3 regions of the Pseudoalteromonas sp. C8 genome follow, and region 2 is predicted to be linked to each of the others. Evidence: predicted binding sites of a transcription regulator. Region 2 holds the regulator's gene; each other region holds the start of a gene.
What was found. The regulator sigma-54, encoded in region 2, starts transcription at its own class of promoters, with help from an activator protein. The targets are predictions, from matches to a motif close to GTTGGCACGNNNNTNGNNT.
Positions count from the first base shown of each region.

Region 1: the regulator sigma-54 is predicted to act here: its motif matches at 5,093-5,111, upstream of GQR39_RS02210 (CsbD family protein).
Region 3: the regulator sigma-54 is predicted to act here: its motif matches at 1,265-1,283, upstream of GQR39_RS13335 (DUF2726 domain-containing protein).

Region 1 covers NZ_WTKT01000002.1:54,202-62,080, forward strand. The annotation lists gene GQR39_RS02190 (Fic family protein) at 1-1,021, shown strand, start outside; gene GQR39_RS02195 (hypothetical protein) at 1,063-1,836, shown strand; gene GQR39_RS02200 ((2Fe-2S)-binding protein) at 2,024-2,521, shown strand; gene GQR39_RS02205 (molybdopterin cofactor-binding domain-containing protein) at 2,518-4,779, shown strand; gene GQR39_RS02210 (CsbD family protein) at 4,848-5,045, opposite strand; gene GQR39_RS02215 (group II truncated hemoglobin) at 5,326-5,739, shown strand; gene hrpB (ATP-dependent helicase HrpB) at 5,823-7,879, shown strand, end outside.
Region 2 covers NZ_WTKT01000001.1:323,880-331,758, forward strand. The annotation lists gene GQR39_RS01475 (KpsF/GutQ family sugar-phosphate isomerase) at 1-254, shown strand, start outside; gene kdsC (3-deoxy-manno-octulosonate-8-phosphatase KdsC) at 255-806, shown strand; gene lptC (LPS export ABC transporter periplasmic protein LptC) at 803-1,357, shown strand; gene lptA (lipopolysaccharide transport periplasmic protein LptA) at 1,347-1,892, shown strand; gene lptB (LPS export ABC transporter ATP-binding protein) at 1,889-2,614, shown strand; gene GQR39_RS01500 (RNA polymerase factor sigma-54) at 2,684-4,183, shown strand; gene hpf (ribosome hibernation promoting factor) at 4,210-4,497, shown strand; gene ptsN (PTS IIA-like nitrogen regulatory protein PtsN) at 4,502-4,954, shown strand; gene rapZ (RNase adapter RapZ) at 4,973-5,818, shown strand; gene GQR39_RS01520 (HPr family phosphocarrier protein) at 5,861-6,133, shown strand; gene mgtE (magnesium transporter) at 6,264-7,622, shown strand; gene GQR39_RS01530 (protein disulfide oxidoreductase) at 7,679-7,879, shown strand, end outside.
Region 3 covers NZ_WTKT01000013.1:31,950-39,828, forward strand. The annotation lists gene mtnN (5'-methylthioadenosine/S-adenosylhomocysteine nucleosidase) at 1-506, opposite strand, end outside; gene GQR39_RS13335 (DUF2726 domain-containing protein) at 629-1,225, opposite strand; gene folE2 (GTP cyclohydrolase FolE2) at 1,342-2,262, opposite strand; gene arcB (aerobic respiration two-component sensor histidine kinase ArcB) at 2,495-4,813, shown strand; gene arcA (two-component system response regulator ArcA) at 4,830-5,546, opposite strand; gene GQR39_RS13355 (HAMP domain-containing sensor histidine kinase) at 6,038-7,642, opposite strand; gene GQR39_RS13360 (methyltransferase) at 7,794-7,879, opposite strand, start outside.

The sequences.
Region 1 (7,879 bases), on a different contig from region 2:
TTCATTTATTACTACAAAAGAAAAAGATAGGTACCTGGTTAAGAGCTTAATGATGGAAGAAGCAATAACATCTTCTCAACTCGAAGGCGCATCTACAACGAGGAAAATAGCGAAAGAAATGCTTGAAACAAAAAGGCAACCTATCGATAAATCTGAACAAATGATTTTCAATAATTACCTTTTGATGAAAAAAGCACTAGAGAGAAAAGATGAAGCTCTTTCTATAGAGCTAATACTGGAGCTTCATGCAATTGCTACATATAAAGCTATTGATAATGATGCGATTTCAGGAGCTTTAAGAGAAGACAATGATATAGCAGTTTCAAACCTCTACAATGAATTAGCGCATACACCTCCATGCTTCTCTTCTTTAAAGGAAAGGTTATTATCTTTATGTGATTTTGCAAATGAAAAGCATGATGGGGCTAATAGCGACACGTTTATACATCCATTAGTTAAAGCGATTATTTTACATTTCATGATCGGTTACATTCATCCTTTTGGGGATGGGAATGGAAGAACCGCCAGAGCTATTTTTTATTGGTATATGCTCAGTTCTGGTTATTGGTTATTTGAATATGTGTCAATTAGTAAGCTAATCCAAGAAAAGAGAAGTGATTATGATGCAGCATTTGTTTACACAGAAACAGACGAATTTGACTTAACTTACTTTATTTATCATCAAGTTGATGTTGTCATGAAAGCGGTTAATTCATTAAATACTCACATAGAATCTAAAAAAAGTGAATTTTATCAATTCATGGAATGGATCGAAAAAAGCCCTCTATCAAAGAACTTCAAGCGAGGTCAATTAGAGTTACTCAAAGAAGCTGTAAAGCATCCAGGTAAAATATTTACTACTAAACAGGTTTCCATAGAATTTGATATTAATGAGAACACAGCAAGAACATATTTAAATGGATTAGTTGATGCAGATCTTTTAATTGCGACGAAAAGTAAAAAAAGCAAAGCTATTAGATATTTATCTCCTGCAGGGTTAAGAGAAAAACTAAAAATATAATTAGTTTCGTTATATTAAAACCTTTAAATGAAGGACTATAAATGAAGAACAGGTTCAACTTTGAATGGCATAACCACATAGTATTGTGGTTATGCCTACTTTTCACATCAAACACATTCGCGCTTGAGCAAAAGTATCACGAGTTCGTTTTGCCTGTTATTGCTGCCTTTGAAAGTGACGATAAAGCAGCTATTGCCTCGCTTGTTTATTACCCGCTAAAACGACGATATCCGATACCTGACATTAAAAATGAAGCTGAGTTTATTAACCGCTTTGATGAAGTATTTAATGATGAACTCACCGCAGTTATTGCCAGTTCAAAAATTGATACTGATTGGGATAAAGTTGGTTGGCGCGGCATTATGCTAAATAACGGCGTGATGTGGGTTGATACCGGCGGTAAAATTATCGGTATAAATACTCAAAATGCTAAAGAGCAGACACTTGCTAAAAGCTTAATCGAACAAGGTAAGCAATCCTTGCACGCAAGTATTAATACTTTTGAAAAACCAGTACTCGATTGGAAAACGGCTAACTATCATGTTCGCGTTGATGATTTAGGCGAGCATAATTTTCGGTATGCGGTGTGGGGTATTAATAAAAAACCAAGCGACAAGCCTGATATGGTTTTACTAAATGGCGATATTACATTTGAGGGGAGCGGCGGGAATCATCATTATACGTTTAAAAATGGTCGCTATAGTTATGTGCTACAAGTAACTATTATTGGCTGCGATACATCACCACCAGGTTGGCTTGAAGTTTATAAAGACGATGAGCGATTACTATTTGAAGATGTTATAAGCACTCATTAATGTATGTTTTAGTATGCTTGATAATGTAGATCTGTTTTTAACAGTAAAACGTTCTAATAATTAGTGTTTTTATAAAACAGATCTAAGTGGTAGGCTAAAAGTAGTAAGTATAAAATAGTAAGTAATTAAAAATAGTTCTCGCGCAACAAGGAACCCTCCTGTAAAGCGCTTTGCCAAGGAGTTTAGTATGATCACGCTTACCATTAATGGTAATAAACATGAGTTTTCTGGCGATCCGTCAACGCCAGTATTATGGTATCTCCGAGACGAATTGAATTTAACTGGGCCTAAATTTGGCTGTGGTATGGCTCAGTGCGGTGCGTGTACCGTGCATATTGATGGGGTAGCTCAGCGCTCGTGTGTATTGCCTGTAGCGGCAGTAGCGGGTCTTTCAATTACAACAATTGAAGGGTTAAGCGAGCAGGGCGACCATCCAGTGCAACAAGCATGGGTTGAGCATAAAGTACCGCAGTGTGGTTTTTGCCAGTGCGGCCAAATGATGCAAGCTGCAAGCTTATTAGCTGCAAACCCAACCCCTACCGACGATGAAATAGTAAGTAATATGTCGGGCAATATTTGCCGTTGTGGTACCTACCCGCGTATTCATAAAGCGATTAAGTCGGCCGCTAAAACAATGGCGAGTGTTCAGTATTTTGACCCAAATGAACAAGGGGAAGAAGTATGAACCAAGATAACAAATACTTTGATTTAAACCGCCGTAAGTTTTTAAAAACCAGTGCAATAGGTGCGTTGGTACTCGGTACTTATTTTGTAGGCAGTGCGCCAAGAGCATTTGCGGGTGTGTTAGAGCAGCCATCTGAGCTGGCAAAACGCGCAAACTTATTTATTGCACTGCGCCCAGACGGCATGGTTGAAATAACCTGCCATCGCTCTGAAATGGGTCAGCAAATTCGCACCGCGATTGCACAAATTGTTGCCGATGAAATGGAAGCCGCGTGGGATAAGGTTATTGTTATTCAGGGTAAGGGCGACCCTAAATACGGCGATCAAAATACCGATGGCTCGCGCAGTATTCGCTACAACATGCAGCGCCTGCGTGAAATGGGCGCAAGTGTACGTTACATGATGCAGCACGCTGCCGCTAAGTTTTGGAAAGTTGATCCACAAACCTGTACTGCTAATCAACACGTTGTTACACACAGCTCAGGTAAATCGCTTACTTATAAAGATTTAATCGACTTAGCGCTTACAATAACGCCACCAGAAGCTGACAAACTAACGCTTAAAACCCGCAAAGAATGGCGCTATATAAATACCGGCATGGCGCACATAGATTTAGCCGATTTAGTAACAGGTAAAGCAATATTTGCAGCCGATGTACGCGAACCACAAGCGCTGGTGGCTATAATTGAACGCCCGCCGGTAGTAGGCGGTGTTGTTAAGTCGTTTGATGCCAGTGCTACAAAAGCGATAAACGGCGTTATAGATGTTATTGAAATACCTGCACCAAAAGGCGCACCGCAGTTTCAGCCAAAAGGTGGCATTGCGATTATAGCTAAAAACACATGGGCTGCATGGCAAGGGCGTAAAGCATTAAATGTCGTGTGGGATGATGGCAAAAATGGCGATTACAATTCAAAAGAATTTAAAAAGTCATTACTAAAAACAGTACAAACTCCACAGGCAAACATACGTGATAAAGGCGATGCCATGGGCGTGTTGGCTAAATCGAGCAATAAACTCGTAGCTGATTATTACGCACCGCACCTTGCTCAAGCACCAATGGAGCCGCCTTGTGCAACAGCTATGTACAACAAAGATAGTGTTGATATATGGGCTGCTACGCAAAATCCACAAGCCGATATGAAAACAGTGGCGGCAATGCTTGGCATGGACGAGAGCAAAATTAACGTTAACGTTACCATGTTAGGAGGCGGCTTTGGGCGTAAGTCAAAACCTGACTTTTCAGCAGAAGCAGCTTACCTTTCAATGAAAGTAGGCAAGCCTATTCGTGTGCAATGGACGCGTGAAGACGACATACAACATGGTTTTTACCATGCAGTTTCGGCTCAGCACATTGAAGCATCACTAGATAAAAATGGCGCAATAGAATCGTATTTACATCGCACCGCGTTTTCACCTATTACCTCTACCTTTTCAGAAGGGGCGACTACGCCAGGAAGCTTTGAACTGCGCTTAGGATTTACCGATAACCCTATTAACACACCTAACATGAAGTTAGAAAACGGTGATGCGCAAGCCAAAGCACGAATTGGTTGGATGCGTTCTGTATCAAATATTTTTCATGCCTTTGCTATTCAGTCATTTATTGGCGAAGCAGCGCACAAAGCCGGTCGCGACCAAAAAGACTATTTACTAGACACTATAGGTCCGAGTCGCATTGTTGATGTAACTGAGCAAAATGCCACATACGATAATTACGGTGGCGATAAAGCGGTTTATCCTTTAGATATTGGCAGACTGCGCCATGTTATTGAAAAAGTAGCTGACATGAGTAAATGGGGGCGAGAGCTTCCTAAAGGTCGAGGTTTAGGAATAGCAGCACACAGAAGCTTTTTAACTTACGTAGCTACGGTAGTTGAAGTAGAAGTGTCGGATGCTGGCGATTTAAAAGTAATTAAGTCGTGGGTTGCCATTGATGCGGGTACTGTTGTAAACACCGACACTGTTAAAAACCAAACCCAAGGTGGCTCTATTTATGGGATTACAACTGCAATCAGCGATGGTATTACCTTTGATAAAGGGCGCGTACAGCAAAGTAATTTTCATGATTATCGCGTACCGCGTATGAGCGACGCACCTCTTGAGATTGAAGTTGAAATTGTACAAAGCGATGCACCACCAGCAGGGGTAGGCGAGCCATCTACACCGGTTTATGCGCCAGCATTATGTAATGCTATTTTTGCAGCGTGCGGAAAGCGTATTAGGCAGTTACCGATTGGTAACCAATTAAAAGCGTAGCTAAATAACCTACAGCTTAAACAAAAAAACCGCCAAATGGCGGTTTTTTTAAAAGCGGTTAACGCGGTTTAACGACCTTTTTCAAACTCATCAACTTCACGCTCTGCTTCTTCTTTAGATTTACCGTATTGCTGCTGGATTTTACCAACTAGCTCTGTACGGCTACCTTCAATTTTATCTAAATCGTCGTTGGTAAGATCGCCCCATTTTTGTTGAGCCTTACCTTTAAGTTCTTTCCAATTACCTTCGATACGATCGCTGTTCATAAGTTTATCCTTACTTTAGGTTAGTGAATTAACTGTCAGTTATAAAGTAGCAAGCCTTGTACCAATGAATAATAATGGTTTTATTGTTTTTATTATCAGTTGGTTATATTTTTATGTTGAGCGATTTTGTTTTTAATATTGCGCTATTTATTAAAAAATATACATAGCAGCCTGTAATTATTGCTGACATAAGTTACGCCGCTTTGATGTAACTCATTCTTAAATTTTTGTTTTAAGCTAATATGCAGGTATTAAACAAAGTAGTTAACCTGAGTGAGTTATGAATACAAAAACGTGTGAATACGGAGTGGATGACTGCTCATACAAAATGGCAGGTGAGTTAGCAGGTATTACACAATTGGTGAATGCGTTTTACGATAATATGGACGCTTTAAAAGAGGCTGAAAATATAAGGAGTATGCATTCAAAAGATTTATCGGCATCGCGAAAAAAGCTCGCTTACTTTTTGTCGGGCTGGTTAGGTGGTCCTAAATTATACGCTGAACATTTTGGCAGTATTAACATACCTCAAGCGCACAAACATCTACATGTAGGAATTGAGCAAAGTGATGCATGGCTTTTATGCATGCAAAAAGCGGTTGATGAGCAACCTTACGAAGCCTCATTTAAAATTTACTTAATGGATCAATTACGAGTGCCTGCAGATCGAATTAGAATGGTATCTGGTAGTTAATAGCAATTATTAATAAACATCAACCGCAGCTAGGCTTTGGTTTTTTGTTACAATGCCTGCAAAGCAATTTAGGGTAAATAGCTGTGCTGCCGGTTCAAGACATATATCAACAACTCGTTACTACATTACAAAGTAATCCTATTACGTTATTACAAGCGCCGCCTGGTGCGGGTAAATCTACGTGGTTGCCGCTGCAACTAATGCGCGATGGGCATTTTAAACGTATTGTAATGCTAGAGCCTCGCCGTTTAGCTGCTCGTAATATAGCCAGCTACCTAGCAAAGTGCCAAAACGAGAGTGTTGGGCAAAGTGTGGGCTTGCGGATTAGGGGCGAGAGTAGAGTAAGCGCTAATACGCGCCTCGAAATAGTCACCGAAGGCATGCTAACGCGCATGTTGCAAAACGACCCCGAATTAAGCGATATTGATTTACTGATATTTGATGAATTTCATGAGCGTTCAATTGCAGCCGATACCTCACTTGCCTTTGCGCTCGAGACCCAAAGTGCGCTGCGTGAAGATTTAACCATTATGCTTATGTCGGCAACGCTAGATACTGAGCGTTATACAGCGTTTTTTGACTGCCCTGTAATTCAATCGAGCGGTCGCAGCTACCCAATAGACGAAATATACATACCCATAAAAGATGAAAGCCGTTGGCTTGATGCAATTCCTAGCATAATAAAACAAGCACTTAATGAGCAAACAGGTAGCGCATTGGTATTTTTACCTGGGCAATTTGAAATACTACGCGTGCAACAAGCACTCACCGATTTACCTAGTAACTGCCAAGTCGCAACGCTATTTGGCGAGCAAGATAAAGCTAATCAGCAAGCCGCTATTGCTTCTGCACCAAACGGTATGCGCAAAGTAGTGCTTACCACCAATGTAGCCGAAACCAGTTTAACTATTGAAGGCATACGCATTGTAATTGACAGCGGCAAGCGCCGTGCAGCTACCTTTAATTTAAAAACAGGGGTTACTGAGCTCACAACACAAAGTATATCGCGCTCATCTGCTGTGCAGCGTGCAGGACGTGCAGGGCGAATAGAGCCGGGCATTGTTTATCGAATTGGCTCAAAGCAAACCTTTGAGCGACGTAATAGCCACGACAATCCCGAAATACTCACATCAGACATAAGCCAACTTATGCTTGAGGCAAAGCAATGGGGAGCCAGTATTGATGAGCTAACCCTACTTGATAAGCCCACTGAGCAACAAGGCGAGCAAGCAAGTAATTTACTTAATATGCTAGAAGCTATTGATAGCAAAGGTAAGCTCACACCGCTTGGCAGTAAAATGTTAGGTTTTGGTGCTGATATTCGTTTGGCGCATATGCTCTTAAAAGCACAAATACTTGATGACCAACTCCCAGGTATTTTTAGGCTCGCTATTTATTTAGTGGCATTATTTGAGAGCCGAGTAAACAGTGCAAACGAGTTGAGTTTAGCGCTGCATAGCCAACAGCAACGTCCGCATCCGGTATTTAAACAACAGCTAAAGTATTGGCAAAGCCGCTTAAAAGTAAAAGACGAAAACAGCGAATTAAATACGCATTATATAAGTTTGCTGGTGGCATTGGCATACCCCGATCGTATTGCTAAAAAACGGGGTAATGGTTATTTACTCGCCAATGGTGCAGGGGCTGAGTTAAATGCCGATTACTGGCACAACGACGATTACTTAGCCATAGCAACCATGGGCGGGCACAAAGGTGGGCGTATATTTGCAGCCACCGCGCTTAACCCACTTGAGTTACAAGAATTTTTACCGCATTTATTTAGTGAACTTACTCGTTGTGAGTTTGATGAAAAGTCAGCGCGCTTTATTCATCAAGATGAAGTAAAGCTCGGGGCTATAACGCTCAGAAGCCAGCCTAGTAAACAAAAACTAGATAAGAGCGAGCGAGCTAAAGCGTGGCTTAGCTTATTTGCTAAACACGGTTTTGCATTATTTAACGAGCAACCTGATGCGCAGCAATTGCTGATACGTATGAGCCTAGCAAGTAATTTAATGCCCGATAAATTCCCGCAAATAAACGAGCAACAACTTATTCAAAATGCAGCGCAGTGGCTAGGTGTGTTTTTAGAAGATATTAAAACGCTCACGCAGCTTAAAAAGTTTAACTACTTTGAAGCATT
Region 2 (7,879 bases):
ATCAGCAGCTCGTGGGATTATTTACCGATGGCGATTTGCGTCGTATTTTAGAGCAAAGAATTGATATTCATACAACACAAATAGATGTTGTTATGACCAAGTCATGTACTACGGCTACACAAGATATTTTAGCCGCTGAAGCGCTTAATATTATGGAACACAAACGTATAAATGGCTTAATCGTCGTCAATGAGAAAAACCAACCTATTGGCGCATTAAACATGCAAGACCTATTAAAAGCAGGAGTGTTATAAATGCAATTTGAAGAACTCTATCAACCGCTGAGCGATGATGCAAAAGCACGCGCTAAAAAAGTAAAGCTACTTATATGCGATATTGATGGTGTATTTTCTGATGGCCGTATTTATCTTGGTAATCAAGGTGAAGAGCTAAAAGCATTTAATACAAAAGATGGTTTTGGCATTAAAGCGCTTATAAACAGTGGCTTTGAAGTGGCTGTAATTACTGGTCGTCATTCACAAATAGTGCAACAACGTATGAGCAGCTTAACCGTACAGCATATTTATCAAGGCCAAGAAAATAAGCTCATTGCCTATCAAGAATTAAAAGACAAACTCAACCTTAGCGATGAACAAATTGCTTATATCGGTGATGATGGTCCTGACATGCCCGTTATGGAATTAGTCGGCTTTGCTGTTGCAGTAAATGATGCCCATCCACTTATTAAACGTTTATCACACTATGTAACGCAAATGCCTGGCGGCTTTGGTGCAGTAAGAGAGCTCACCGACTTACTTATGCTTGAAAATGGTAAGGCATTGACTACACAAGGCACTAGTTCATGAATGCAGCGCGCATAATATTAAGCGTTTTATTCATTAGCTGTATGGTTTGGCTTTGGTACCCTTATTTTACACAAACAAATATTGTGCCTCAGACTGAGCCTGAAGTTATTGCCAAGCCTGATTACATAGCCATTGAACTCAAACAAACAGCCTATGACGAACAAGGTAAAATTAGCCACAAAGTCACTGCGGCTAAAATGGAGCTATATCAACAATTAGGTTTTACGTTTTTTGAAAAACCTATTTTTACTTTATATAACGAAAAGCAAACGTGGCAAATAAATGCAGACGAAGCAACATTATACGAAGACAAACAATTAATTTTAGAAGGCAATGTGGTTGCCAAAAACTTAACCGATAACGCCATGATAGACAAAATCAATGCTGATAATATTCAGGTAGATATAAAACTATTAACAATGCGTTCGGAGCAACCCGTTATCATCACTGGACCCAATTTAAAAATCACTGGTAAAGGCCTAGAAGCCGACTTAAAAACCGAAGTGATAAAACTAATTAACCATACGCGAACCATATATTATGACCAATAAAATATTAAAATCACTTATTATTCCTACACTTATACTAGCGTTTAATAGTAGTGCTGCAGAGCAAAACACGCAACCGACTGCAAATCAAATTTCAATAAGCGCCGATAAGCAAGAAGGTCAATTAAAAGCTAATGTCGGGATTTTTGAGAAAAACGTTGAAATTATTCACGGTAACCGCCGTATCACAGCCGACCGCTTAGAAGTACATAAACGCGATGAACTTGGTGATAATAAACAATTATTAATTGCTACAGGTAGCCCTGCGCACTTTGAAGAAAAGCAATCAGATGGCACGACTATGAGCGCCAGTGCTGACGAAGTACGTTATGATGTATCTAAGCGTTTTTTAACGCTTGTTGGTAATGCACAAGTATCGCAAGCGGGACAAAAAATAAATGCTAAAAGCATTACCTACGATATAGAGCAGCAGCTAATCAGTGCCGAAAAAGATGAAAACTCAACTGACCGCGTTCACACAATTTTAGTGCCAATCGAGACTAAAAAAAGTAAAAAAAGCGACAAAGGTCAACCATGAGCACATTAAAAGCAGAGCTATTAGCAAAGAGCTATAAAGGCCGTGAAGTTGTAAAAAACGTCGGCCTTGAAGTCAAAGCTGGCAGTATTGTTGGCTTACTTGGCCCTAACGGCGCAGGTAAAACCACCACGTTTTATATGATAGTAGGACTTGTACCTAGCGACAAAGGTAAAATATCGATAGACGATAACGATATTACTCTTTTACCTATGCATAGTCGTGCTAGATTAGGCATTGGCTACTTACCGCAAGAGTCTTCAATATTCAGAAAGCTGACTGTTTATCAAAACTTAATGGCCATTTTAGAAACGCGCAAAGAGTTAAATAAACAAGCTAGAGAAGACACTCTCGATAAATTATTAGATGAATTTAGCATACAACACATTCGTGATAGCCAAGGTATGGCATTGTCAGGTGGCGAACGTCGTCGTGTTGAAATAGCACGTGCGCTGGCAGCAGATCCTAAATTTATATTACTGGATGAACCATTTGCAGGTGTTGACCCGATTTCGGTATTAGACATAAAGAAAATAATAGAACATCTTAAAAATCGTGGGATTGGTGTATTAATTACCGATCATAACGTAAGAGAAACCCTTGATGTTTGTGAAAAAGCCTACATTGTTTCTCATGGGGAGCTGATTGCATCAGGTACTCCAGAACACGTATTAAATGATAAAACAGTACGCGATGTTTACTTAGGCGAGCAATTTAGGCTGTAACATTTACGCCATGTCTTTAAGCATCTGCTAGTATTAATTATAACAACATAAAAGGATTGTTAGAGATACATGAGGCAATCACTACAGCTGCGCATGGGCCAGCAACTTACAATGACTCCACAGCTGCAACAAGCTATTCGTTTGTTGCAACTCAGTACATTGGATCTCCAGCAAGAAATACAAGAAGCTCTCGACAGCAACCCGCTATTAGAGGTTGAAGAAGCAGACTATTCAGAAGACGCTGCAGGTAAAAACGAGCAAAAAGCAGATACAGATGACATAACTGTTAGCGCATCTGCCGATGATGCTCCAAGCGAATACGAACAAGATAGTGGTGAAGCACTTGCAAAAGACACGCTAAGTGACGACATGGCTATGGATGTTAGTTGGGATGAGTACATGAGTGCCGCCCCAGCAGCATCATCGGGTCCGATGCCTGAAGACGAATCAATATACCAAGGCGCCTCTACTGAAACGCTCCATGAGTATTTAATGTGGCAGTTACAACTAACGCCATTTAGCCCTACAGACGAAGCTATTGCTATTGCGATTGTAGAAGCCGTCGATGATTCAGGTATTTTAACACTAAGCTGCGAAGAGATTTTAGAAAGCTTTAATCAAGAAAACGAAGATGATAACGAAGTCGAACTTGATGAAATTGAAGCTGTATTAAAACGCATCCAACTGTTTGATCCTGTTGGTATTGCTGCACGTAGTTTACAAGAGTGTTTGTGTATTCAGCTTAACCAGTTTGACAAAGAAACACCTTACATTAATGAAACAAAAATGATTTTAACCGAGCATATTGATTTATTAGCTGCTCGTGACTATCGTACATTAATGAAGAAAACTAAGCTCAAAGAAGAAGAGCTTAAAGAAGTAATGACATTAATACATACTCTTAGCCCTAAACCTGCAGATACTATTGTAAGAGAAGAATCTGAGTATGTTATTCCTGATGTGTCAGTTAAAAAAATTAAAGGCCGCTGGGTTGTTGAGTTAAACCCAGACAGCATGCCTAAAATTCGTGTTAATAGCCAATACGCGGCAATGTCTCGCACTGTAAAATCCAGTGGTGACAGCCAGTTTATTCGCTCGCATTTACAAGAAGCTAAATGGTTTATTAAAAGCTTAGAAAGTAGAAACGACACGCTATTAAAAGTAACAAATTGTATTGTTAAGCAACAACAAGGCTTTTTTGAACACGGTCCTGAAGCCATGAAACCAATGGTTTTAAATGATGTTGCTGAAATGGTAGAAATGCACGAATCAACAATTTCGCGCGTAACAACCCAAAAGTATATGCACACACCCCGTGGTATATTTGAGCTTAAATATTTTTTCTCAAGCCATGTAAGCACCGAAAACGGGGGTGAATGTTCATCTACAGCAATCCGTGCGCTTATCCGAAAATTAATCGCAGCAGAAAACTCAGCAAAACCATTGAGTGATAGCAAAATAGCGGATATATTGGCTGAGCAAGGAATTAAAGTAGCGAGACGTACAATCGCAAAATACCGCGAATCTCTGGCTATTCCACCGTCAAATCAACGTAAAAGTTTGATTTAAGACGCAAAAAAAAGAGGGTAATGCTTATGCAACTAAACTTAACTGGTCGTCACGTAGAATTAACCGATTCACTAAGAGACTATATTAATACCAAATTTGCGAAGCTAGAAAGACACTCTGATCATATTAATAATGTTCATGTCATTCTCGATGTAGAAAAATTAAATCAAAAAGCAGAAGCCACCATACACGTAAGCGGTGCTGAGTTATTTGCCTCTACAGAACATCAAGATATGTATGCCGCCATTGACTCGTTGATCGACAAGCTCGATCGACAAGTAATTAAACACAAAGAGAAGCTTGCTCGACACTAATATGATGAAATTAAGCTCACTTATATGCCAGGACTGCAGCAAAGCTGCGGTCCTTTTTAATAGCAAAAAAAGAATTTTAGAGTTCATTAGCGAACTTGCTCACGACAAACTTCCGTATTTACCGCAACAAGATATTCTTAATGCTTTAATGAGCAGAGAAAAATTGGGTAGTACAGGTATAGGGCGTGGCATTGCCATTCCTCATGGAAGAATGAGCGGTGCAGAAGAGCCTTTGGCTTTAGTACTCGTTAGCGAAACTCCAATAAATTTTGATGCAATCGATAATCGCCCTGTTGATATTTTCGTCGCACTCATCGTACCAGATGGCGATAACCAGCAGCACTTAAAGACTCTAGCAACCATTGCTGATAAACTAAACAACAAAGATTTTTGTAAACAGTTACGCAGTGCAAAATCAGATGCTGAGCTTTACCAAGTTATTGTCAATCAATCATAGTTTTATAAAGGGTGTTAAATGGAGTTAATTATCATAAGCGGCCGTTCTGGTTCTGGAAAGTCGGTTGCTTTACGCGTTGTAGAAGATTTAGGTTATTATTGCGTAGATAATATTCCAGTTAACTTGCTTCCTTCATTAGTTCGCAGTGTGTCTGATAGCTATGATAAAATTGCTGTTAGCATTGATGTGCGTAACATCCCTAAACAACAAGATGAATTTAACGATATTCTTGAATACTTGCCTGGCTTTGCAAAACCTACGTTATTTTATTTAGATAGCGACGATCAAACATTGATCAAACGTTTTTCTGAAACTCGTAGATTACACCCACTATCAATTGACTCGTTGCCTCTTGATTTAGCCATCAAAAAAGAAAAAGAATTACTTGATGTATTAATCACCCGCGCCGACTTTATGATAGATACAACTGATTTAAGCGTTCATCAACTTGCTGAATCTATTCGTGAAAAGATTTTAGGTAAAAAAGATAAGCAACTGATTGTCACGTTTGAATCGTTTGGTTTTAAATACGGTATACCAAAAGAAGCAGATTACGTATTTGATGCACGCTTTTTACCAAATCCACATTGGGAACCTGAATTAAAACCTTTAAATGGGTTAGATCAACCCGTTAAAGATTATTTGGCCAATCACAGCATAGTGCAAAAATTCACATGGCAAATTCAAACATTTGTACAAACGTGGTTACCGCACTTAGAGCGAAATAACCGCAGTTATTTAACCATTGCTATTGGGTGTACAGGCGGACAACATCGCTCTGTATATTTAGCGCAAACTATCGGTGAAAGTTTTGCAATGACACATCCCAATGTGAAAATTCGCCATCGCGAACAAGAAAAATAATATAGCTGAATAATCACCTGTTCAGCTTAGGTAGAGTAAGTTATGCATTGTGAAGACACTTTTTTAATAAAAAACAAATTAGGATTGCACGCCAGAGCAGCCACCGTACTTGCCCAATTAGCAGTGCAGTTTGATGCGACAATTACATTATTTCAAGATGACAAAGAAGCCGCAGGCGATAGCGTACTTGCACTAATGTTACTTGAAAGTAGCCAAGGCAAAGAAGTAAAAGTTGTATGTAAAGGCCCCGATTCTGAGCAAGCTTTACACGCTGTTGGAGAATTAATAGCACAACGTTTTAATGAACAAGAATAAACAGTTATAAAAATAATGCTCGCATTACTAATGCCCCAACTAAAACAGATATATAAAATAAATACGGTTAGTGACGCCAGTTAACTCACCTCTCCCCATAAAGTAATATAAAAATTTATAAAGGACGCCAATGCCTGAAGCTTTTGAACAAGATTACCCACTACAGCAACTAAAACAGGTGACTAAGTCACTCAATAGTGGTCAATTTGTTCAAGTTAGGCGCATGCTCGCAAAAACAGCTCCTTGTGATACCGCATTATTATTAGAATCATCACCACATAAAATTCGCCGACTCCTTTGGCAGTTGGTTGATCCTGATGTGCAAGGCGATGTTCTTGAAGAACTCTCAGAAGATGTTCGTTTAGGCATTATTGCCCAAATGGAACCTAAGCACATTGCAGCCGCAACAGAAGATATGGGCCACGATGACTTAGGTGAAGTATTACGTAGTCTGCCGGACACCGTTTATAAAGACGTTGTTAGCGCGATGGACATTCAAGACCGTGAACGTGCAACACAAGCACTTTCGTATCAAGAGCGTTCTGCTGGCGCGCTAATGAACACCGATACGGTGACCATTCGCCCTGATGTTACGCTCGATGTTGTACTTAGATATATTAGGCTACGTGGCGAGTTACCAGAAGGTACCGATGACTTGTACGTTGTTGATAAGCATAACTGCTTTATAGGCGCTTTATCGCTGAGTACATTATTAACTAACCCGCCAGAAAAAATTGTTCGCGATTTAATGGATGAAGATTGTGAATCCATTCCAATCTCTATGGATGAAAGTGAAGTCGCGCAATTATTTGAACGTCATAATTGGATATCGGCCCCCGTAGTCGATGATAACGATCAGCTCCTTGGCCGTGTCACTATCGATGACATCGTTGACGTAATCCGAGAAGATGCTGAGCATAGTTTATTGGGCTTAGCCGGTCTTGATGATGAAGAAGATACCTTTGCGCCAGTACTAAAAAGCTCTAAAAAACGCTCAGTTTGGTTAGGTGTCAACTTACTAACTGCACTTGCAGCTGCTTTTGTAGCTAGCTTTTTTGAAGGCACTTTAGATGTTTTACCTATTTTAGCTGTACTTAACGGTATTGTCCCTTCTATGGGCGGTGTTGCAGGTAGCCAATCATTAACGCTTGTTATTCGTGGTATTGCGGTAGGCCATATAAATCAAACTAACCAACGCTTTTTAATGATGAAAGAGCTTGCTATTGGCGCGTTAAACGGTGTTTTGTGGTCGTTGTTAATAGCAGGTGTTATTGCCCTATGGCAATGGGACTTTATGCTTGGTGGCGTACTCGCCTTCGCTATGTTTATGAACTTAGTGGTGGCAGGTGTTGCTGGTGCGAGTATCCCTATTATTCTTAAAAGAATGAATATAGACCCAGCACTTGCAGGGAGTGTGGTGCTAACCACGGTGACAGATATTGTGGGTATATTCGCCTTTTTAGGTACTGCTACTTGGTTGCTGGTTTAAATTAGAAACCTTTGCAAATAACTAAAGTAAAAAACACTTAGGGTAAAGCTGCAACTATGACAACGGGTACCAAAAATAAAAAAGACACACCTAAAAAAACACCAAAACAAAAAGGCCTATCAATATTAAAAAGTGTGTTGATATATGGTTTCATATTTTTCGTAATTTATAACGCTGTAAATTGGTGGCGACAACCTGTTATGCCAGCAAATCCTCAATTACAATTAATAGATTATAAAGGGCAAAACATTGATTTG
Region 3 (7,879 bases), on a different contig from region 2:
ATTGTAGGAAAATCACTGCGTGCTTTATCAATACGCACAGGGTCACACATGAATGTGTCACCAGTACAAATTAAGCCAACAAGTGTTTTAACATCACTGATTTGTTCGATTGTTTGTTGTGCTGCTTCAACTAATTTAGGGTGAGCTGCAAAGCCTGCTGGCATTTGTGGTACTTGGCCAATTTCGTAGCCAAAAGCAGTAACATCTACATCGTGATGACGTACTTCTGACGAAATGACTACGTCGCCAACACTTAGAGAAGGATCGAATCCACCGGCAGAGCCTGTGTTAATTACGCAATCAGGTTTAAAGTTGTCAATTAGTAAGGTAGTTGCAATTGTTGATGCTACTTTACCAATACCAGATTGAACAAGTGTTACTGTGTTACCAGCCAACTCACCAGTATAAAAAGTGAAACCTGCTTTAGTTAAAATTTGTGGGTTTTGCATCGCTTCACGTAAAATTTTAACTTCTGGCTCCATTGCGCCAATAATACCAACATTCATAATGTTTAATTCCTGAGTTTGAATCACTTGATTATACGTGAAGTTAGCAATAAAAAACAAAAAAGCGAGCTTGTTTATGAGCTCGCTTTAAATACTTTTTAGGAGAGTATTTAATTTGGTTTTTAAATTTCAGCTAAAGCAGTTGTTTGTGCTTTGGCTTGAGAAGGTGAAAGTACCGCTGGCTTATGTGAGCGATTACGAACAGGGCGCTGCGTTTGTGTTGCTGCAGGCTTACCAAGTTTAAACATAATTGCATCGCGTACTTCAGAAGGACGGTAGCCTGATTTAACTTTCATACGAATATGTGGAATGCCCGCAGACTCTAGTGCACCGTTTACAAACCAGTCGCGTTGAGCTTTGTGACCATCTTTATTAGCATTGTTAACTAGGTCAACGGCCGCAACAATAGTTAGTTTTTCTTTATCGATTAATACAAAATCGAGTTGCTTATTTTTAGCTTTAGCTAAAGCAGCACGTTTAGATTTAATAGAAAGACCTTGTTTGCAGTCAATAACGTCAATTAACTTAACGCGACTAACAATTTTATATTGATCGCCTACAGCACGCTCGAGAAGATTTAAAAAAGCGCCTTCAACCTGCGTAAAAACAGTTTGCTTGCGGGTAAAAGGATACGGGTTTCCGCCATCGTCATTAAATTTTGACGCAACAACAGAAGCCCCGACAACTAATACTAGAATTAATAATAAAGCGAATTCCATACGGTAACTCCATAACAACAAATTGACACTGCTCAAATAAAGCAATTTACGTGCCTAAAAAGTATGAGTTATAAAATAATTACCAACTGTTTATAAAAGCTAAAACGATGTAGCTATTAAGCTTTGTATCCACCTTCAATACCTTTAACCGCAATAGCTACAGCATCGTGTGCATGGAGTGATTCATAATGATTTATTTGCAGCCAGTAATCGCTGTAATTATCTGTTTCTAATAAAGCTTTAATTTTACGCGCTGCGTCTTCACAAAACATAAGGTTTTGACCATTTAAACGAGCAAATTCTTGCTCGTCTTCGCGCTTTACTGCCGCTTGTACCGGTGTTTTAAGTTCAGCTTCGAGGGTGTTTATTAGAGTCACTACGTCAAATTCTTGAATATTGCTATCAAGCTTTACTTTTACGTTGGCAATAGAGCGCTGCGAGTGAGGTGTAGCAACTATGCCTTGTGTAGTGCCTAGCCATTCGTGCACATCTTTTTGGCTTAAGGTTTCTTGGTTAAATTTTTCGTTAAACGCGTTTTGTATAAGCTGGCGTGCAAGTGCTGCAGAGCAAGGGCATGTTGAAGAATAGGTAACATCTACGGTTAGCTCGTAGCTAATAATATTATTTTCAATTGTACTGGTAAGTACAACTGGGTAGCTTTTCCAGCCTGCTTTACCACTTAATAGTGACTTACGACGTAGCGGTAGTTCAAATTTAAATTCAATTTGTGCTTTATCGCTCAGCCCTTCGTGGCTAGTTATAAAGGTATCGAGTGCTTGCGCTATTGTTTGCGGATTGACTTGCTGCTCAGTTGAAAGCAGGTCAAGTGCTAAAAATAGACGTGACATATGAATGCCTTTGGCATCTTCTTTATGCAAATTTACAAATGCACGAGCTTTGGCATTTACTGTAACTGGAGATAAGTCTCGTGACTCAAAAATAAATGGCAGTTCGATTTCGCCCATGCCAACCCAGTCTAATTTACCTGTTTGTAAAGCGGGTGCAGTGTCTGCTATATCTGGCATATTGGTTTGCATGTGCGCTACTCGTATTTTGGAGATAATAAAGCGGGGCATTTTACACTAAATAATTTATTGCTGAAATGATGAGTTTAAGAGATGAGCAAAATCAAACATGAAAAATTCTGTTTTTATCGCACAACATGGGTAGTGGTAGGAGAAAAATGCTAAAATCTGGGAAAATGGTATGTTTATACATGCGCATTGCCTTCTTTATATTTAAGCACACAGCTAAGAGATAAAATTACGTATGACCGATTATTCTTTGAGCCCTTGGGCTCGGGTACTTTCCAGCTCAATAACGCGATTTGGTGAATTTAAAACCGCAGCTATTTGTTACACTTTATTTTTAACTGTATCTCTTATTTTATCGAGCATGTTTTATTATGTTGCGATAGGCGAATTACACCTTGTTGATATTTTGGCTGTGGTATTTTTTACGGCTGTAGTTTCTCCTTTAATTATAAGTGTATTACTTAATTCAATTCGTCAATTAGATGCCTCGTATGCTTATTTAGATAGCGCAACCAAGCAGGAAAAGCTCTTAAACCAAACCTTAAAAGACAACATTAGTCGTTTAAATATTGAAATTGATGAGCGTAAAATGGCATTTCATGCCAAGCATCGCGCTATCGAAGAGCTGCGCCGAGAAATTGCTGAGCGTAAAAAAACACAACAAGAACTTGCCCAACAAAGTATGTTGCAACGCTCAATCGTTGATTCATCTCCCGATCTATTTTATTACCGTGATAACAACGGTGTATTTGCCGGCTGTAATAAAATGTTTGAAGAGGTAATGGGAAAATCAAGTAGTGAGCTAATAGGAAAAACGGTAGAGCAGATATTCCCGAGTCATTTTTTAGCTGAAGTTTTGGCAACCGATAAAGAAGTAGAGCAAAGCCATAAAGCGCTGACTATAGATGTAGGTTATGAAGTAAATGGTGAAACACGTTGGTTTGAGCTGCGTAAATTACCTTTTATAAATGATGACGGTGACTACATTGGTTTACTGGGTTTTGGTCGTGATATCACTAGCCGTAAAGAGGCAGCACAAGCGCTCGAAACTGCCTATAAAGACAAAGGTAAGTTTATTGCTACGCTGAGCCATGAACTACGTACTCCTTTAAATGGCATTGTTGGTTTAACGCGTATGTTATTAGATACAGAGCTTAATAAGCAACAGCGTAGTTGGGGCAATACTATTTTTTCGAGTGCTGAAACACTCGGCAATATTTTTAACGATATTATAGATTTAGATAAAATAGATAGAGATCAGCTCGATATAGCAACCAATTCTATTAATGTGTCAGACTTTATAAACGATGTAGTTAATTTTGCAGGCTTAATAGCAGAGCAAAAAGAGCTTGAGTTTGATATTAAGCGCAATGGCATACTTGATGTTTACGCGCAGCTCGATCCGACTCGATTACGCCAAGTTGTTTGGAACTTAATTAACAACGCCGTTAAGTTTACTCAGCAAGGCAAAGTAACACTCGAATGCAGCAGAGAAAATCGCGTAGAAGGCCCATGGTTAGTTATTAAGGTACGAGATACCGGTCAAGGTATTCCACCAGAGCAACTTGCCCATATATTTGATATGTATTACAAAGCGCCGGATTTAAAAGGCACTAACGCGATAGGCTCCGGTATTGGTTTAGCTGTAACTAAGGCACTTGTAAGTGCAATGAAAGGGATAATTACGGTAAATAGTACTGAAGGCGAAGGAAGTTGTTTTACAGTGCAAATACCGCTTAGTTTATGTGTTGCACCAACAGAGCAAAGTTATGTTGGCCGTGGTTTGTATATTCTGCTAGTAGAAGATGTGCCTCTGAACGCCGAAATTGCTACAAACCTATTAGAGCAACGCGGGCATGAAGTGTTATGGGCTGAAACCGGTGAAGATGCGCTCTCGTTTGTCGAAACCGAAGATGACTTAGATTTAGTACTACTCGATATGCAATTGCCAGATATAAACGGTGACGTGGTTGCTAAACAAATACGCTCAGATAGCCACTTCGATAAATTACCTATTGTTGCTTTAACTGCCAATGTACGCAGTGCTGAAAAAGAGCTTGAAGGTATATCAATACAAGGTGCGTTGGCTAAACCAATTAACACAGTTAAGCTTGATAAAATGCTGGCTGACTTATTTGGCATTAAGCAAAGTGAATGCACAGAGCCACAGCTAAAAGTAAGTGAAGAGGCGCTAGAGGGCATTGATGCACACTTATTAGATATTGAAACAATAGAAGACTTTGTAAATTCGATGGGCTTAGTTGTATTTAGACGCAGTAGTCAGTTATTCGAAAAGCTAAGTCCACAATATCAGCAAGAATTACTTACTTCATTAAATGCCGGCGATAGAGAAGAGTATGAATCAGTAGCGCATAAACTTAAAGGTGCGGCTGGATCGGTAGGTTTAAATGATGTGCAGCTTCATGCCAAAATAATGGAGCATGGTGCGATTGATGAATCTGATGAAATGTTAAAGCAGTGGTTAGATGTTTTAGCAGATAAAATAAATGAAGGACAAAAAGCCCTTCATTTATTTTTACAGCAATTAGAGTAAAACTAATTAGCTCTAATTAAGCGTCAATTTTACCAATGAAACGGTAACCTTCACCATGGATGGTGCTGATTAACTCTGACGTTGAGTTATCACTCTCAAAATGCTTACGAATGCGACGAATAGTAACATCAACAGTACGGTCATTTGCACGAAGCTCACGGCCTGTCATGTGCTTGATTAATTGCTCACGACTAAAAATACGACCTGGAGAATCAAGCATTAAACGAAGTGCTCTGTACTCACCTTTTGGTAAACGTTTAGCGTCGCCATTTGGAGAAGTAAGACAGCGGCTATTCTCATCAAGTTCCCAACCGTTAAACGTAATAACACCATTTGTTTCTAGTGCTGACTCTTCACCGCCTAAAGCAGTACGAGTAATAAGGTTGCGAGCTCTAATAGTTAATTCACGCGGGTTGAATGGCTTAGTAACATAGTCATCTGCGCCAATTTCAAGACCTAAAATACGGTCAACATCGTTGTCACGACCGGTTAGGAATATAAGACCTACTTTACGCTTTTGGCGTAATTCACGGGCTAAAATAAGACCGTTTTTACCAGGAAGGTTGATATCCATAACTACAAGATTAACGTCATCGTTATTTGTAAGCTTGTCATGCATATCATCGCCATCAATGGCTTCAATAACTTTGTACCCTTCAGCTTCAAATAAACTAACTAGGTTCAGTCGAGTTACGTCTTCATCTTCTACGATTAGAATGACTGGCGTTTGCATTATTAATTAACCTTTTGGAATATTTTATTTATAAAAAAACCGGTGACGAATTTATAACCGATTACTAGAGATTATAGGATTATACCCATTTGTTAACAAGGAAAAAACAAATTGGATAAAAATAAAACAGTAGGGTGTCCAAAGTCTACTAAAAAGGGCAGTGCAAAAACTACTGTTTAATTGATATATACGTGGATGTAGCTATTTGAATCATAAAGTCGAAGCCATTTTCCTTTAATAATTGATACATCATTCAATCAAACAAGGTACTTAAAATAATCAGACTAATTCAAAGCAAAACTATATCACTTTCTAACCTTTCATCAATGTATGTGATACAGCAAAGATAAAAAAGTTCATAAATCGCTTGGTAATATTTATTTAATGCAATTAAATAATGTTACGCGCTTATCACATGCCTCATTAATGAGGTCATTAAATGCTAATTCAAGGATAAATTTTAAATATATGCACTTTTTAGTGATCTTTATTTAAGGAATAGTAATTATAAAGCGAGCACCGTGTTTTTCTTCAATATCAAACATAACTCTTCCGCCAAGTGCTTGTGTTACTAGGTTGTAGACCAAGTGCATGCCTAAGCCGCTTGCGCCTTGTCCGCGCTTTGAAGTTACAAACGGGTCAAAAATTCTATTTTTAATGTTTTTATCAACGCCTTGACCGTTGTCAGAATAAACTATTGTTAATTTTTTCCCTACTAGTTCTACGTCAAAGCGAATTTCATTATTTTCTTTACCTATAAATCCATGAATCACAGAGTTCATAAGCAACTGCTGAAACACTTGTTGCAGAGGTTCAGACTTACTATGAATAGCCAAGTCGGTCGGACAGTTAATAATAACGACAGGCTTTTTAGGCAGTAGTTCAGATTGAATCGATGTTAAAACATCACTTATTAATTTATGTACATTAATATAGGTATTAACACCGTCATCTTGAATAACGGCCACTTTTTTAAAGTTAGATATCAGGTCTGCGGCACGATTTAGATTACGATAAATTAAGTCTAAGTTTTCAATACCTTCATCTATAAAGCGTTTTAGATGGCTTGAGGTAAGTTTTTTATCGTCAAAGCTTTGCTGTATATCTGCCAGTTTATCTCGAAGTAATGTAGAGCCTGTAATACCTAGCCCTATTGGTGTATTCACTTCATGGGCAACCCCAGCAACCATTTGCCCAAGCGATGCCATTTTTTCGTTTTCAACAATTTGCGTTTGGTACTGATGCATTCGCTCAAGGGTTGATAAAAGCTCTTGATTTGCTTCTCTGAGAGCGATTGTTCGCTGGTTTACTTTTTCTTCAAGGCTCTGGTTTAGTTGTTTTATTTCTTGTTTATCTTTTTCGTGGCGCTCAAGTTGCTTTTTGGTGCGTGTAAGCATGATATTTAAACTATTTGAAAGAGCGGTTATTTCTTTTACATCGGTTATTGGCGCGCGTGCATCATAGTTATGATTTTTAGATACATCCTGCAATAGCATGCTTAACTGCTCTATTGGCTTGGCTATACGTCGTTGAACTTTTATAGCAATAAAGTAAACAACGATTAAAATTAATAGAGTTAATAGCACGTCTATTAATATTTTTCTCTCAATATAAGTCTCTAAACTTTCGAGGCTCCCTCGCATGTATACATAACCGACCAACTTTTCGTTATCGTAAATAGGGCGGGTTAGTTCAATATGATCGCTCGTAATTCGTGGCGTTTTTAGCTCATCAACACTGTCTATTCTTAGTGGTACTGGAGGTGTTTTTTTTGCATTAAAGCTAATAAAAAAAACAGGTTTTTGAGATGCTTTTTCTATTGAATAAATATGTATGTTTTTTACAAGGGGGATATTTTCAAATGACTTGAGGCGTTTTTCTTCTGTTTTTCTATCATCTTCAACTACTGATTTACCAGCATCAAAAGCTACAATTTCAGAAAGTATGACGAGTTTATTAATGATTAATTGCTTTTGCTCTTTTACGCTTAAATAAGTAGATATCGAAATAGATAGCGACAAGCAAATAGCTGTAATAAGCATAATTAAATTTATGAGTGCTTTGCGAATGCTACTTTGATGAACTTTTTTAGGCATTATTTCGTTATCGCCTGAATTAATTTTGATTATTTAGAGTTTTAGTTTAGCAAAGACGGGAGAAAATGAAGGAAAAAAGCTAAATTAATTCTTATATTTATGCGAAGGTTAGCTTGAGCGCGTTTGCACTCAAGCATTTTTAAAAATAATACTAGCTGCTATATACGGCAAACTTGTTATTTTTAAATACCGTTTGGTAGCTTTCAAATTGCGTTTCTAAAATAGGCGGGTATTTTA